DNA from 2 places in the Ochrobactrum sp. PL_is483 genome. Region 2 is predicted to be linked to the other one. Evidence: predicted binding sites of a transcription regulator. Region 2 holds the regulator's gene; the other holds the start of a gene.

Evidence for each region. The regulator PhoB, encoded in region 2, activates phosphate uptake and scavenging genes when phosphate is short. The targets are predictions, from matches to a motif close to TGTCATNNANCTGTCAT.
Region 1: AC0TNJ_RS11115 (PhoX family protein) is a predicted target of PhoB. The motif match lies at 5,561-5,577, and genes of this name have one in related genera.

Annotation. Positions count from the first base shown of each region.
Region 1 is NZ_JBVPGS010000034.1:183,108-190,209, reverse strand. Features, by position in the region: gene AC0TNJ_RS11130 (LysR family transcriptional regulator) at 124-1,038, opposite strand; gene AC0TNJ_RS11125 (SDR family oxidoreductase) at 1,178-1,951, shown strand; gene AC0TNJ_RS11120 (esterase-like activity of phytase family protein) at 2,029-3,393, opposite strand; gene AC0TNJ_RS11115 (PhoX family protein) at 3,523-5,514, opposite strand; gene AC0TNJ_RS11110 (MFS transporter) at 5,700-6,896, shown strand; gene AC0TNJ_RS11105 (adenosylcobinamide amidohydrolase) at 6,901-7,102, opposite strand, start outside.
Region 2 is NZ_JBVPGS010000037.1:16,947-24,048, forward strand. Features, by position in the region: gene pstA (phosphate ABC transporter permease PstA) at 1-1,179, shown strand, start outside; gene pstB (phosphate ABC transporter ATP-binding protein PstB) at 1,244-2,017, shown strand; gene phoU (phosphate signaling complex protein PhoU) at 2,079-2,801, shown strand; gene phoB (phosphate regulon transcriptional regulator PhoB) at 2,918-3,604, shown strand; gene AC0TNJ_RS13830 (cell wall hydrolase) at 4,248-5,195, shown strand; gene AC0TNJ_RS13835 (hypothetical protein) at 5,295-5,549, opposite strand; gene AC0TNJ_RS13840 (aminopeptidase) at 5,675-6,928, shown strand; gene dps (DNA starvation/stationary phase protection protein Dps) at 6,976-7,102, opposite strand, start outside.

The sequences.
Region 1 (7,102 bases), on a different contig from region 2:
ACACTGCCGAAAATAAAAATCTTCAACGGTTTTCTCCATCGCTTGATCGCCGCACAATAGCTGCGCCGAAACAAAACTTCCACGCCGGGCTTGCCGCCATGCACAGAGAGAAAAGCCTTGTCGTCAATCCGGCTCCGGCTTGAAGTGCAGCTCCCGCTTCAGCAATTCTTCCAGCCAGTCGGCAAAGACCTGAAGACGGCGGGAAAGATGCTGGCGGTGGGGATAGAGAAACGTCATCCGCATCGGCTCGGCGCGCATATCGGCCATCACTTCGACCAGTTCGCCCGTTTCCAGGTGGTGTTTGACATCATAGGCGGGAATCTGGATGAGGCCGAGACCGGCGAGACAGCAGGCGATATAGGCTTCGGCATTGTTGACGGTGACGCGGCCGCGCACCGGCATGGATCGCAATATGCCGCCTTCGACCCATTCCCAAGGCTCGACGCGCCCGCTCGACGGCGAGGCATAATTGACCGCCCAATGCGCGGAAAGGTCGGAAGGCGTTTCGGGAATGCCGTACCGCTCCAGATAGGCGGGGCTCGCCACATTGACCAGCGGAAGCTCTCCGAGCGAGCGAGCGATCAGCCCGGAATCGGTCAATGGCCCGACGCGCAGAACGCAATCGACACTCTCCTCAACAAGATTGACGGCACGATCCGTCACTCCCAGATGTATATCGATTTCCGGATAGGCATCCAGAAACGCGGGCAAGGCAGGCGCAACGATCAGCCGCCCGATGCGTCCGGGAACGTCGACCCGCAACGTACCGGATGGCGCGGCAGTATTGCGGAACAGGTTTTCCGCTTCTTCCACGTCCGCAATCAGGCTCAGGCATCGTTCATAGAAGGCGGCACCGTCCTGCGTCAGCGACACGCTTCTGGTGGTCCGGTGAAGGAGCCGCGCGCCGAGACGCCCCTCCAGTTCGAGAACCGCCGCCGAAACCGATGAGCGCGGCACGCCCAGCGTATCGGCAGCGCGGGTAAAGCTCGAACATTCGACAACACGGGCAAAGACACGGAAAAGGTCGATGCGATCCAAGGTGTTCTGCCCTCCATTGTCCATCATTTCTGACAGGTGTTGTCAGAATGACCGTCTTTATAAGGTTATTGTAGACGATACTCTTCCGGCCTGAAAGCGGCCGCGTAACGCGGACGCATCGGAAAAGAAGGTTGAAGCCATGACAGACCACAGCATCAAGGGCAAAACTGTTATCATCGCTGGCGGCGCCAAGAACCTCGGCGGCTTGATCGCCCGTGATCTTGCCGAACACGGGGCAAGGGCCATCGCAATCCACTACAACAGCGCCTCGGCCAAAGCGGATGCCGACGCCACCGTGGCCGCCGTGAAGGCGGCTGGCGCGGAAGCGGTTGCCTTTCAGGCCGATCTCACCACCGCCGGTGCGATGGAGAAACTCTTCGCGGACACGATTGCCGCCATCGGGCGTCCCGATATCGCCATCAACACGGTCGGCAAGGTTTTGAAGAAGCCGATCGTCGAAGTTTCGGAAGCCGAATATGACGAGATGACCGCCGTCAATTCCAAGTCGGCCTTCTTCTTCCTGAAGGAAGCAGGCAAGCACGTCAACGACAATGGCAAGATCTGCACTCTGGTAACATCGCTGCTCGGCGCCTACACGCCGTTCTATGCAGCCTATGCAGGCACCAAGGCCCCGGTCGAGCATTTCACGCGCGCGGCTTCCAAGGAATTCGGCGAACGCGGCATTTCGGTAACCGCAATCGGCCCCGGCCCGATGGACACGCCGTTCTTCTATCCGGCGGAAGGCGCGGACGCGGTCGCCTATCACATGAGCGCGGCGGCACTCTCAAAATTCTCCAGAACCGGACTTACCGATATCGAGGACATCGTTCCCTATATCCGCTTCATGGTTTCGGAAGGCTGGTGGATGACCGGACAGACCATCCTCGTCAATGGCGGCTATACGACCAAGTAGAGCATTAGCGGCCTGCCCGGTGCAAGCCCGGTGCAAGGGCAGGCCGCCATACGGCGTCGTTGAAAATCGAGGAAAGCCTACTCGGCTTTCAGGAACTCGCCCACTTCCAGCAGGACGAACTCGTTGTCATCCACCTTGTCGAGCGCGCGGCCTGCCGAGAACGGCAGATTGTTGTCATTGCCGACCACGATATGCGTCTCGTCCACGCGGTCCACATTTTCGATGGTGAGGAATGGCATGTCGTAAATGCCCTCGCGCCCGCCCTGACGGCGCTTGTTTTCCGGGTCGGCGATGGCCAGCAGGTCGATATAGCCGATCTTGCGCACGTCCTTGCCGACATTGCTGTCGTCAAACGCGATCTTGTAGATGCGCTTCACCTTCGACGGCACATCGAAGCAATCGGCCTGCGGCTTCTTCGGATCGGCGCAGGCCTTGTCCGCCGTGCCGACGCCATTGTCGCGCTCGATGACCAGCGCCGTGGTTTCATCCAGCATGTTGAAATCGCCGATGGCTTCGCCGCCTTCCGCCAGCGGATAAAGCCAGGAGCGGCCCGTCCACTTCTTGTCGGCCACGCTGAACTCGATAACGCGCAAGCCCGTCTTGCCGTTCTCGGTCTTTTCCGGCGCACCATCGACAAACAACGGGCCTTCCAGAAGTCCGTAGAGCTTGGAACCGTCCTTGGACATGGCAAGCCCTTCGAAGCCGCCGGAGCGCTTCAGATTATAGGCCGGGAGCTTGAGGCTCGGATTGGCTGGCAGAGCGAGCTTCGGATTGTCCGGCGACACCACTTCCCTCTCCCCGACAAAAGTCGGGAACACATCGGTGAGCTTGCCTTCCGTGTCGAACTTCAACAGGAACGGACCGAATTCCTCGCCAACCCAGAAACCATCCGCCACCGGCTGGATGGATTCCACGTCGAAATCCGCGCCGGTGAGATAGCGCTTTTCCGCGCCTTCCATGACGATCGGGAATGGAGCCTTCTTGTCTGGATCGCTGAGGAACACGGTTTTGACGCGCTCGACCGTTCCCTTGTCCCAGTCGAATTTGACATTGTGCAGCATCAGCATGGCATCGGGCGAATTGAGCTTGGAGCCGAAACCATTGTCGGACAGCGACCAGAAGCTGCCGTCTTCCATGGTCTTGATACCCGAAAAGCCCTGTACCGGCTGGCCGTCGAACGGCACCGAAAGGCCGGTCTTGCGCACGCCGTCCTTGCCTTCCACCGTGCCGATGCCCTCAGCGCGCTTGCGGTCGGCGGTGGTGAACTTGCCCGAGGTCTTCAGATGCTCAGCTGCATCCTCCGGCGCAGCGACGATGGTGTTCGCCGGCAGGATGGCATGGGCCTTGAGCGTGGCCGGAAAAGCCTTTTCTTCAGCGGAGGCCGGAAGCGCCAATGCGACGGCACCGGCAAGCATGGTCGAGGCGACAAGACGCGATATCATGATAAGTCCCCGTTGGAATTCAAATACAGGGATGCAATTAGGCTGGCTTTGTATCGCTGGCTTGACGCTTCCATGAAGCTTTGACGAAGGCCCCGGCTTTCACCGGGGGCCGACTGCCTTATAAAGTTACTACACAGCGATCTTTCCGCCGCCCTGTTTGGTGATTGCCACTACGGCAGGCCGCACCGGCATATCGTCCTTGAAGTCCGGCCAGCGGGTGGACAGGTCTTCGTAATAGGACGGACGGCCATGACCGTCCCAGTCCTCGCCGCCATCGCCCGGATGCTGCACGGCAACGAAAGCCGTCTCGTCATCGGGTGCGAATAGCGGACCGCACATTTCGGCCCCCACCGGCACGCGGTAGAACAGTTTCGAGGTCGCGCGCGCATCGCCTTCCGTGTCGACCGCCCAAAGCCCGTCGGTGCGGCCCGTATCCTTGTTGCTGTTGCCATCGGTCGAGACCCACAGCCGGCCAGCGCTGTCGACGGCGGCATTGTCCGGCATGCCGAACCAGCCATTGCGCGTCGTATCGGTGGAGAAGCTGGCGCCGACTTCGGCGACCGAAGGATCGCCGCATTTCAGCAGCACTTCCCATTTTCCGGTCGTTGCGGCAAAATCCTGCCCGTCTTCCTCGATCTCGATGATATGGCCGAAGGCGTTCTTGGCGCGCGGATTGGCGGCATCCACCTGATCGTCCTTGCGCTTGGTATTGTTGGTGAGCATGACATAGACGCGGCCATTGACCGGGTTGGGCTGCACGTCTTCGGGGCGGTCCATCTTGGTGGCGCCAAGAAGATCACCAGCGCGCCGCGTTTCGATCAGCACATCGGCCTGGCTCTTGAAGCCGTTCTGTTCGGTCAGCGGACCCTCACCGAACGCCAGCGGCATCCACTCCACCTTGCCGTCCTCATGGAACTTCGCCACGTGCAGCGTGCCTTCATCCAGCAGGTCCATATTGGCGGCGCGATCATCCGGGTTGAACTTGCCCGCCGTCACGAACTTGTAGACATAATCAAACCGTTCGTCGTCGCCCAGATAAAAGACCACGCGCCCATCCTTGCTGACGATGGATTCCGCGCCCTCATGCTTGAACCGGCCAAGCGCCGTGCGCTTCTTCGGCACGGAATTCGGGTCGGACACATCAACCTCGACAATCCAGCCGAAGCGGTTCGGCTCGTTCGGCTCCTTGGAAACGTCGAAACGGTCGTAGAAACGGCCCCATTCATATGAGCCTTCGGGAATGCCCATGCGCTTGTAATTGGCCGCTTCCGCGTGACCTTCCGGCAGTTCACCGATGAAATAGCCGTGGATATTTTCCTCGGCCATGATGTAGGTGCCCCATGGGGTGACGCCGCCCGCACAGTTGTTGATCGTGCCGAAAACCCTGGTGCCGGACGGATCGGCATTGGTCTTGACGCGGTCATGACCCGCGACCGGGCCGCTCAGCACCATCTCGGTATTGGAGGTGATGCGGCGGTTTTTCGCGCCGTCGAGCACCGGCTGCCATTTGCCGTCCTGCTTGCGGATTTCGACAATCGTGCCGCCATGGGCAGCCATTTCGATATCCACCTGTTCCTTCGAGAGCGGAGCCTGCTCCACCTTGCCGTCGACAATCTTGACGAGGCCGGGAAACATCAGGTGCGGATTGGTATATTCATGGTTGACGACCAGAAGCCCGTGTTCGGGCGATCCGTCAATAGCGATATAGCCGACATAGTCATTATTATAGCCGAACTGGCGCACTTGCGCTTCAGCTGACTGTTTGGTCGGGTCGAATTCCGGCGCATCGGCGAAAAGCCTGTCGCCCCAGCGCAGGAGCACATCGGCATCATAGCCTTCCGCGACATGGTGATGGGCGTCCACGCCAGCCTCGACTTCCGTGAACGAAAAGGCCGAACCGGACGCGGCGCGCGCCTCGCCTGCACTCATCAGCGCGAGCGGGCTGACGGTTGCCGCAATGGCCGAGACAGCGAGCGATCCGCGCAGAAAGCCGCGGCGGGAAAAGCGGCGGCTGATGATTTCGCCCATTGTGGGATTATCGGACGGATTGCGCGGATCGGCATCGGCTTCTTCCAACTGGCTGGTCTTGAACAGACTTTGCTGGGAAAGAGTATCGGACATTGCTGGCTCCCTATCGAACAGTGAAGCTGCAAACTAGAAGCAGTTCATGACAGCCGGACGACATTATCCCGACAGTTGCATTCCTCGTGATGCCGAAAAAATCCTGATCGGGCGATAGAATAATTTTGCGGGCAAATGCGCTTTCCAATAAAACCCTCCCTATTTCTTCCATTGAGGGGTTGGCGATGACCGACATGACGGCTGCACGGCGCAATATTATTATCCTGACAATTGCACAGGCTCTCGGCGCTTCCAGCCCGCCTATCGTGATTTCGCTCGGCGGTCTGGTGGGCCAGAAACTTTCCTCCGATCCGGCGCTTGTCACGCTGCCCGTCAGCCTGTTCAATCTCGGCCTTGCGCTGGGCACCCTGCCAGCGGCTTTCTTCATGCGCCAGTTCGGACGCCGCAATGCCTATATGCTGGGTGCGCTTGTCGGCGTTTCGGCGGGCCTGATTGCCGCCGCAGGCATTTTCGCGGCCTCCTTCCTCATTTTCTGTCTCGGCACGCTGACCGCCGGTTTCTATGCCGCCTATGTCCAGAGCTATCGCTTTGCCGCCACCGATGCGGCAACGGGCGACATGAAGGCGCGCGCCATATCATGGGTCATGGTGGGCGGGCTTGTCGCGGCCATTGTCGGGCCGCAGCTCGTCATCTGGACCCGCGACAGCATTCCCGACGCGATGTTTGCCGGCAGTTTCCTCAGCCAGGCGGTTCTGGGTCTTCTCGCCCTCCCCGTCCTTTTCATGCTGCGCGCGCCCAAAATCAGGAAAGACCCGAACGCGGTCCATGATACAGGCCGACCGCTTGGCGAAATCCTGCGTTCGCCGCGCTTCATGCTTTCCGTAGCGGCCGGTGTCTGTTCCTATGCGCTGATGACTTTCGTGATGACGGCAGCGCCCATCGCCATGGTCGGCCACGGCCATTCCGTCGATCATGCGGCCCTTGGCATCCAGTGGCATGTGCTGGCCATGTTTGGCCCCAGCTTCTTCACCGGAAAGCTCATCACCCGTTTCGGCAAGGAAAAGATAACCGCGCTTGGGCTGGTGCTGATCGCCTTCTCCGCCATCATCGCGCTCGGCGGTTTCGATGTCGGCCATTTCTGGGGAGCGCTGATCTTTCTCGGCATCGGCTGGAATTTCGGTTTTATCGGCGCCACCGCCATGGTGACGGACTGCCACACCCCGGCTGAACGCGGCAAGGCTCAGGGCGCCAATGATTTCATCATGTTCGGCACTGTGGCTTGCGCTTCTTTCTTCGCCGGGTCGCTGCTGCATTCCTCCGGCTGGGAAACCATCAACTGGCTGGTCTTCCCGATTGTCGCGCTTGTTCTGGTGCCGCTTATCCTGCGCCTGAAGCCGAAAGGCGCTGTCGCAGAAGCCTGATCGATCAAAAGCCCTGCTCTTTCATCCAGAGCCTGCCGCCTTCGGACACTGCGTCATAAACAGCACCACCGAGGGCGGCACCTATATCCGTGTGCAAGCCTGCATATAATGCGCCAGGCTCCCCTTGCGGCGCGGAAACGGCGATGCAATCCGTGCCAGTACCCGTTGCTGCCCTGCCGCCAATATCGAGCCCTAGTTCCATAATG
Region 2 (7,102 bases):
CTGTGCGCGCTCCTGTTCTCGGTCTTTTCCAAGGGCTATACTGCCTTCTGGCAGACGACGCTCTATCTGCCGGTCAAGCTTGAGGAAAAGGTGATCGATCCGGGCAACAAGCGGGCGACCGATCCGAATGTGCTGATCACCGCCAACTATCCGCTGCTGGTGCGCAACGCCCTGGCCGAAAAGCTTGGTATTTCCACGACAGACCGGCCGGCTATGCGCGATCTGGGCCGCTTCTATTCGGACGGTGTACGCATTCAGCTGCGCAAGATCGTGATGGACAATCCGTCGCTCATCGGCACGACGCAGACCGTTCCGGTTCTGGCAGGCGCCGACATCGATTCCGCCTTCAAGGGACAGATCGATCTTTCCGTGCCGGAGACGAGCCGCAAGGTATCGGACCGACAAGTAGGCTGGATGAAAACGCTTTCGGAAGAAGGCGTCATGAAGGAGGCCTTCAATACGGGTCTGTTTACGTTCGGCGCATCCAGCCGCCCGGAAACCTCCGGTCTCGGGGTTGCACTGGTTGGTTCGCTCTACATGATGCTTATCGTTCTCGGCCTCTCGCTGCCTATCGGCGTTGCTGCTTCGATCTATCTGGAGGAGTTCGCCAAGAAGAACCGGTTCACCGATATGATCGAGGTGAACATCAACAATCTGGCGGCCGTGCCATCCATCGTGTTCGGTCTGCTCGGACTTGCGGTTTTCATCAATTTCTTCGGCCTGCCGCGCTCTGCGTCGCTGGTCGGCGGTCTGGTGCTAACATTGATGACGCTTCCCACCATCATCATCGCAACGCGTGCCGCGCTGCGTGCCGTGCCACCTTCCATACGCTCCGCAGCTCTCGGTCTCGGCGCATCGAAGACGCAGATGGTGTTCCACCATGTCCTGCCGCTTGCCGCACCCGGCATCTTGACCGGCACGATCATCGGTCTCGCCCATGCGCTTGGTGAAACCGCGCCGCTCCTCCTGATCGGCATGGTAGCATTCGTTGCCGATGTGCCGTCGACACCGATGGATCCGGCGACCGCTTTGCCGGTGCAGATCTATATGTGGGCAAACGAAGCAGAACGTGCCTTTGTTGAACGCACGTCAGGCGCTATCATCGTCCTGCTTCTGTTTCTGGCCGTGATGAATATTGCAGCAATCATTCTGCGCCGCCGCTTCGAGCGCCGCTGGTAAACGGGAGTCGCAAGCTATGAACCTGATGACTGAACGATCTCTCGAGAAAGCCGTAGGAGAAAAAATGAACGCCAACGCCAGTTCCATAAAGATGCGGGGCGACAAGGTCTGCGTGTTTTATGGCGAGAAGCAGGCTCTGTTCGACGTCGATCTGGAAATCCAGGAAAAGATGGTCACGGCGCTGATTGGTCCCTCCGGTTGCGGCAAGTCTACCTTCCTGCGTTCACTCAACCGCATGAATGATACGATCGAAGGCTGCAAGGTCGGCGGCAAGATCACGCTCGACAACGAGGACATTTACGATCCGAAGATCGATGTCGTTGAACTGCGGGCCCGCGTCGGCATGGTGTTCCAGAAGCCGAATCCGTTCCCGAAATCGATTTATGAGAACGTCGCTTACGGCCCGCGCATCCACGGTCTTGCCCGCACCAAGGCTGATCTGGAGGAAATCGTCGTGACGAGCCTGCAGAAGGCCAGCCTGTTCGAAGAAGTGAAGGACCGCCTGCACGATGCGGGCACCGGCCTTTCAGGCGGCCAGCAGCAGCGCCTTTGCATTGCGCGCGCGATTGCGGTCAGCCCGGAAGTCATCCTCATGGACGAACCGTGCTCGGCGCTCGACCCGATCGCAACTGCGAAGGTGGAAGAGCTGATCGATGAACTGCGCCAGAACTATACGATCGTGATCGTCACGCACTCGATGCAGCAGGCCGCGCGCGTTTCGCAACGCACAGCCATGTTCCATCTTGGCAATCTGGTCGAAGTGGGCGACACGGAAACCATGTTCACCGCGCCGACCGAAAAGCGCACGCAGGACTACATCACCGGACGCTTCGGCTGATCCGGAACTGCGTTTCAACAGACAGTGCGGCTTCCCCGCAATTTTTATTACGAGGTCTACTATGCCGTCTCAGCATACCGTTCGCTCCTACGACGAGGAATTGAAGTTTCTCTCCCATAAGATCGCCGAGATGGGCGGACATGCGGAACGTATGGTCGAGCAGTCCGTCGCCGCAATCGTCAATGCGGACAATGCGCTCGCGCAGCGTGTCATCTCTGACGATCTTATCCTCGACGCCAGCGAGCGCGAGATCGACGACAAGGCCGTCATGATTATCGCCAAGCGCCAGCCCATGGCCGTGGACCTGCGCGAGATCATCGGCTCGATCCGCATCTCCGCCGATCTGGAGCGCGTCGGCGACCTGGGCAAGAACATTGCCAAGCGTGTTGCCGCCGTTTCGGAATCACGCCAGCCGGTAAAGCTTTATCGCGGTCTGGAAACGCTGGCCGAACTGGCGCTGACGCAGCTGAAGGACGTTCTCGACGCCTATGCGTCGCGTTCGGTGCAGCAGATCAATGTCGTTCGCGACCGCGACGACGAAATTGACGCCATGTACACGTCTCTGTTCCGCGAACTCTTGACTTACATGATGGAAGATCCGCGCAATATTTCCGCCTGCACGCATCTTCTGTTCTGCGCGAAGAATATCGAGCGCATCGGCGATCACGCGACCAATATCGCGGAGACTGTTTATTACATCGTGACTGGCCTGCAAATGCCGGCTGAGCGACCCAAGGAAGACCTGAGCCACGGTATTGTCGTGGATGAGGCGCGTAAACCCTGAACTGCAACCGGCCGGACTTTGGTCCGGCGGTTGAGAATGTGTGAATAGCGCGGCGGCACGCGGTCGATTGGGGGATTGTATCCACCGTCCGCCGAATTTGGATAGGGAAATACTGGATGTCACAGGCACCCAAAATCGCTGTGGTGGAAGACGAAGAGGCGCTGAGCGTTCTGCTTCGCTACAATCTTGAGGCAGAGGGCTATCAGGTCGATACGATGCTGCGCGGCGACGAGGCCGAAATCGCCTTGCGCGAGAATGTGCCGGATCTGCTTATTCTGGACTGGATGCTGCCGGGCGTATCGGGCATTGAGCTTTGCCGTCGCCTGCGCCAGTGGCCGGAAACCGAGCGCCTGCCGATCATCATGCTGACGGCGCGTGGCGAGGAGAGCGAACGCGTCCGAGGTTTAAGCGTCGGCGCCGACGATTATGTCGTAAAGCCGTTTTCAACGCCGGAGCTTCTGGCACGCGTCAAGGCAATGCTGCGCCGCTCCAATCCGAGCATCCTGTCTCATGTGCTGAAAGTGGGCGATCTTGTTCTGGACCGCCAGCAGCATCGGGTCTACCGCAAGGAAAAGGAAGTTCGTCTTGGACCGACGGAATTCCGGTTGCTCGAATATTTCATGATGTCGCCCGGCCGTGTCTTCTCGCGCAGCCAGCTTCTGGATGGCGTTTGGGGTCCCGATATCTATGTGGATGATCGCACCGTGGACGTCCATGTCGGGCGGCTTCGCAAGGCAATCAATGTCGGTCGTGCGCTTGATCCGATCCGGACCGTTCGCGGCGCCGGTTATTCTTTCGGTTGATCGACACCGTTTCGAAACTCTCAAGTACAGCTCTTGATCGGCCCGTCATGTTCATCGTGGCGGGCCGTTTCACGGGTGATAGGCCCTGGGCAATGCTGACCCGATTCGCCTCTGCCGGGTCAAAACTCGCGCCAATTAGGCGTTTTCACACGATGTTACAACTATGTTTCCAAAGTTGACGGCAACCAGCGGAACCCATGGAAAACTGAATTTTTGCAGATCATTTGAAGCAGCATGAATGTGGTCGGGAAAACTATCCAAGCAAACACGAATTAAGGCAGCGATATGGCGTGTATTGCGAGAATTTGAATCGCTTTAAATCAATGCCTTATCTGAATTCGTAACTCTCGTTAATAAATTATTAATATATTTAAATGGCTTGTAGGCATATTCGCACTCTCGATTCGGAATTCATTTTAGGCTGTCTGGCTGCTTCCTGCATCGTTGGGATTTGACGCTTCGCCTTTTTTTGGCCTAAAAATTCCAAAACCTTGAATTCGATTGAGCGACAGTAGGATGAGCGATTTTGATCTTCGTCCTCTTTGACTTGCACCGCAGTCAGACGTTCGCGCGCATCGTTTCAGATGTGTCTGCCTGAACGTATGACTGGATCAGTTAAGGGTCCTAACATGAGACTGAGCCATTGACGCGCGCCGCGAAGTGGAAATTGCCCGTTCTTATCGGGCTGGTGGTTGCGCCTTTCGTGGTGACCGGTTGCACGACGACCGGGACTTCGGGAAAAGCCAATTCGGAAAAGACGGCGGCAAGCCACGTCAAATCGGTCAATGGCGTGAAGACCTACACCTACACCGCGCGTGACAAGGAATGTCTTGAACGCGCGATGTTCTTCGAATCCAACCGTTCGAGTCCCGACGGGCTTCTGGCTGTCGGCACGGTCGTCATGAATCGTCTCGCATCGGGCCGTTATCCTGATACGATTTGCGGTGTGGTCGGTCAGAAGAACCAGTTCGCGCCCGGTGTTCTCACCCGCAAGATGAATTCCAAGGCGTTACCTGATGTTCAGGCAACTGCCGATGCAGTCCTGAAGGGGCAGCGCCATCCGAAGCTCAAGAACGCCATGTTCTTCCATACGGCGGGCCTGAAGTTCCCCTATAACAACATGCACTATGTGCTCGTCGCTGGCGGCAATTCCTTCTATGAGAAGCGCAATCGCGACGGCTCGCTCCAGAATCCGGTTCCGCAGGAACCATACAATCTTGCGCTCGCCTATTCGCCGCAATCGCCTTCCGTTCCTCAAGATCCATCCTATGACGTGACCCTGCCGCAGACGGGTCCGGTTCCGGGCGCAGCACCGACAGTTCAGGTGGCGCTCGCGGAGGCTTCTCAGGCTCAAAGCGCGGAACAGAACGGCGGCGCCGGTCCGCAGGCCCGCGGTAATCGCCTGGCGCGTCATCGCGGTGTCCCTGCAACTCAGCAGGAGAACCACATGCAAATGGCCTCCTATCAGCCGCAATTCGATACGACCGCTCCGCAGCCGACGTCGCTCGGCTATGGTCCGGCAAGCCAGAAGCAGGCCGACGCCATCGGCGCGCTTCTTCTGTCTCAGGACAGGCCGGAAGCGCCGCTATAAAAAGCTGATCTGCACTTGATCAATCAGAACGCCGGTCCTGTTTGCTTCAGGCCGGCGTTTTGATTTTGACTGATGGTCGCCGTTTTTCGCCACAAGGCGTCAGGGCCGGTATATCGGGCGATAGATCACCATCGGCGTGTCGTAGAAATCCACCCGGTTCTGCCAGGCACGCCTGTCGGCTCTGCGATCGAGGTCGAGCCGCATGAGGCAATTGGCGAAAGCATCGGTCCTGGGTTTGAAGCCATAGCTTTGGCAGGTTTGCTCGTCAGCCGCACGGCGCTGTTCGGGCGTCATCGTCACGCAGCCGGCCAGAAGGCCGGTAACGCCCAGTAAGATAAGCACTTTCTTATTCATTGCTTTCTGCTTTCTTCAGCAACTGACCGCGTGAATACTATAGCGGAAAGGCAGGAAAAAAGGTGGTGAATTTATGCCGTCTGATAAACTGTCGGTGATTCCATATCCAAAGAGGTCTTCCACCCATGGCTCATGAACAGCTGAACCCAGTCATCGATCCGGTGAAACTTGAACGTCTTGCGGAAGTCGCCGTTCGTGTCGGTCTGCAATTGCGCGAGGGGCAGGATCTCGTCATCACCGCGCCGGTCGTCGCATTGCCGCTGGTTCGCCTTATCGCCAAACATGCCTACAAGGCCGGAGCCGGACTGGTGACGCCATTCTTCGCGGATGACGAATTGGCTCTCGCCCGCTACGAGAACGCACCCGATGCAAGTTTCGACCGCGCGGCCAACTGGCTTTATGAAGGCATGGCGAAGGCCTATGCGGACGGTGCTGCCCGCTTGGCCATCGCCGCCGATAATCCGATGCTTCTTTCCAGTCAGGACCCGGCCAAGGTTTCACGCGCCAACCGCGCCAATTCAAAAGCCTATCAGCCGGCGCTGGAAAAGATTGCCGGTTTCGACATCAACTGGAACATTGTCTCCTATCCCAACCCGGCATGGGCAAAGCTCATGTTTCCGAACGACCCGGCGGACATCGCGACCCGCAAGCTGGCCGATGCGATCTTTGCGGCTTCGCGTGTCGACGTCGACGATCCGGTCGGCGCGTGGGCCGCGCATAATGCAGCGCTTCGCACGCGCACCCGTTTCCTGAACGGCAAGGCTTATCGCGCCCTGCATTTCAAAGGCCCGAACACTGATCTGACCGTCGGGCTTGCCGACGGCCATGAATGGCACGGCGGCGCTTCCACGGCGAAAAACGGCATTACCTGTAATCCGAACATTCCGACGGAAGAAGTGTTTACGACGCCCCACGCCCTGCGTGTCGAGGGCCATGTGACCAGCACCAAGCCTTTGTCACATCAGGGCACCCTGATCGAAAATATCGCGGTTCGCTTTGAGAGCGGACGCATTGTCGAGGCGAAGGCAAGTCGCGGTGAAGAAGTACTCAACAAGGTGCTGGATACGGATGAGGGCGCGCGTCGTCTGGGCGAAGTGGCGCTGGTGCCGCATTCCTCGCCGATCTCGCAGAGCGGGCTTTTGTTCTACAACACCCTGTTCGACGAAAATGCAGCGAGCCACATCGCGCTCGGCCAATGCTATTCCAAATGCTTTATCGACGGCGCCAAGCTGACGCCGGAACAGATCAAGGCGCAGGGCGGCAATTCGAGCCTTATCCATATCGACTGGATGATCGGCTCCGGCGAGATCGACGTGGATGGCATCAACGCGCACGGAACCCGGGAGCCGGTGATGCGCGGCGGCGAATGGGCTAACTGATCATGTAAAGGCCGGGATTTCCCGGCCTTTACACTATATCCGTTCGGTCAGTTCTTTTCCTGAACATGAGCTTCGAGGAACCACAGCGCCTTGTCGAGGCTGCGGGAAGCGGCGGTAAAAATATCCGCCGTGTCGTCATCCCCGGCATCGTCGGCATCCTTGATTGATTTGCGC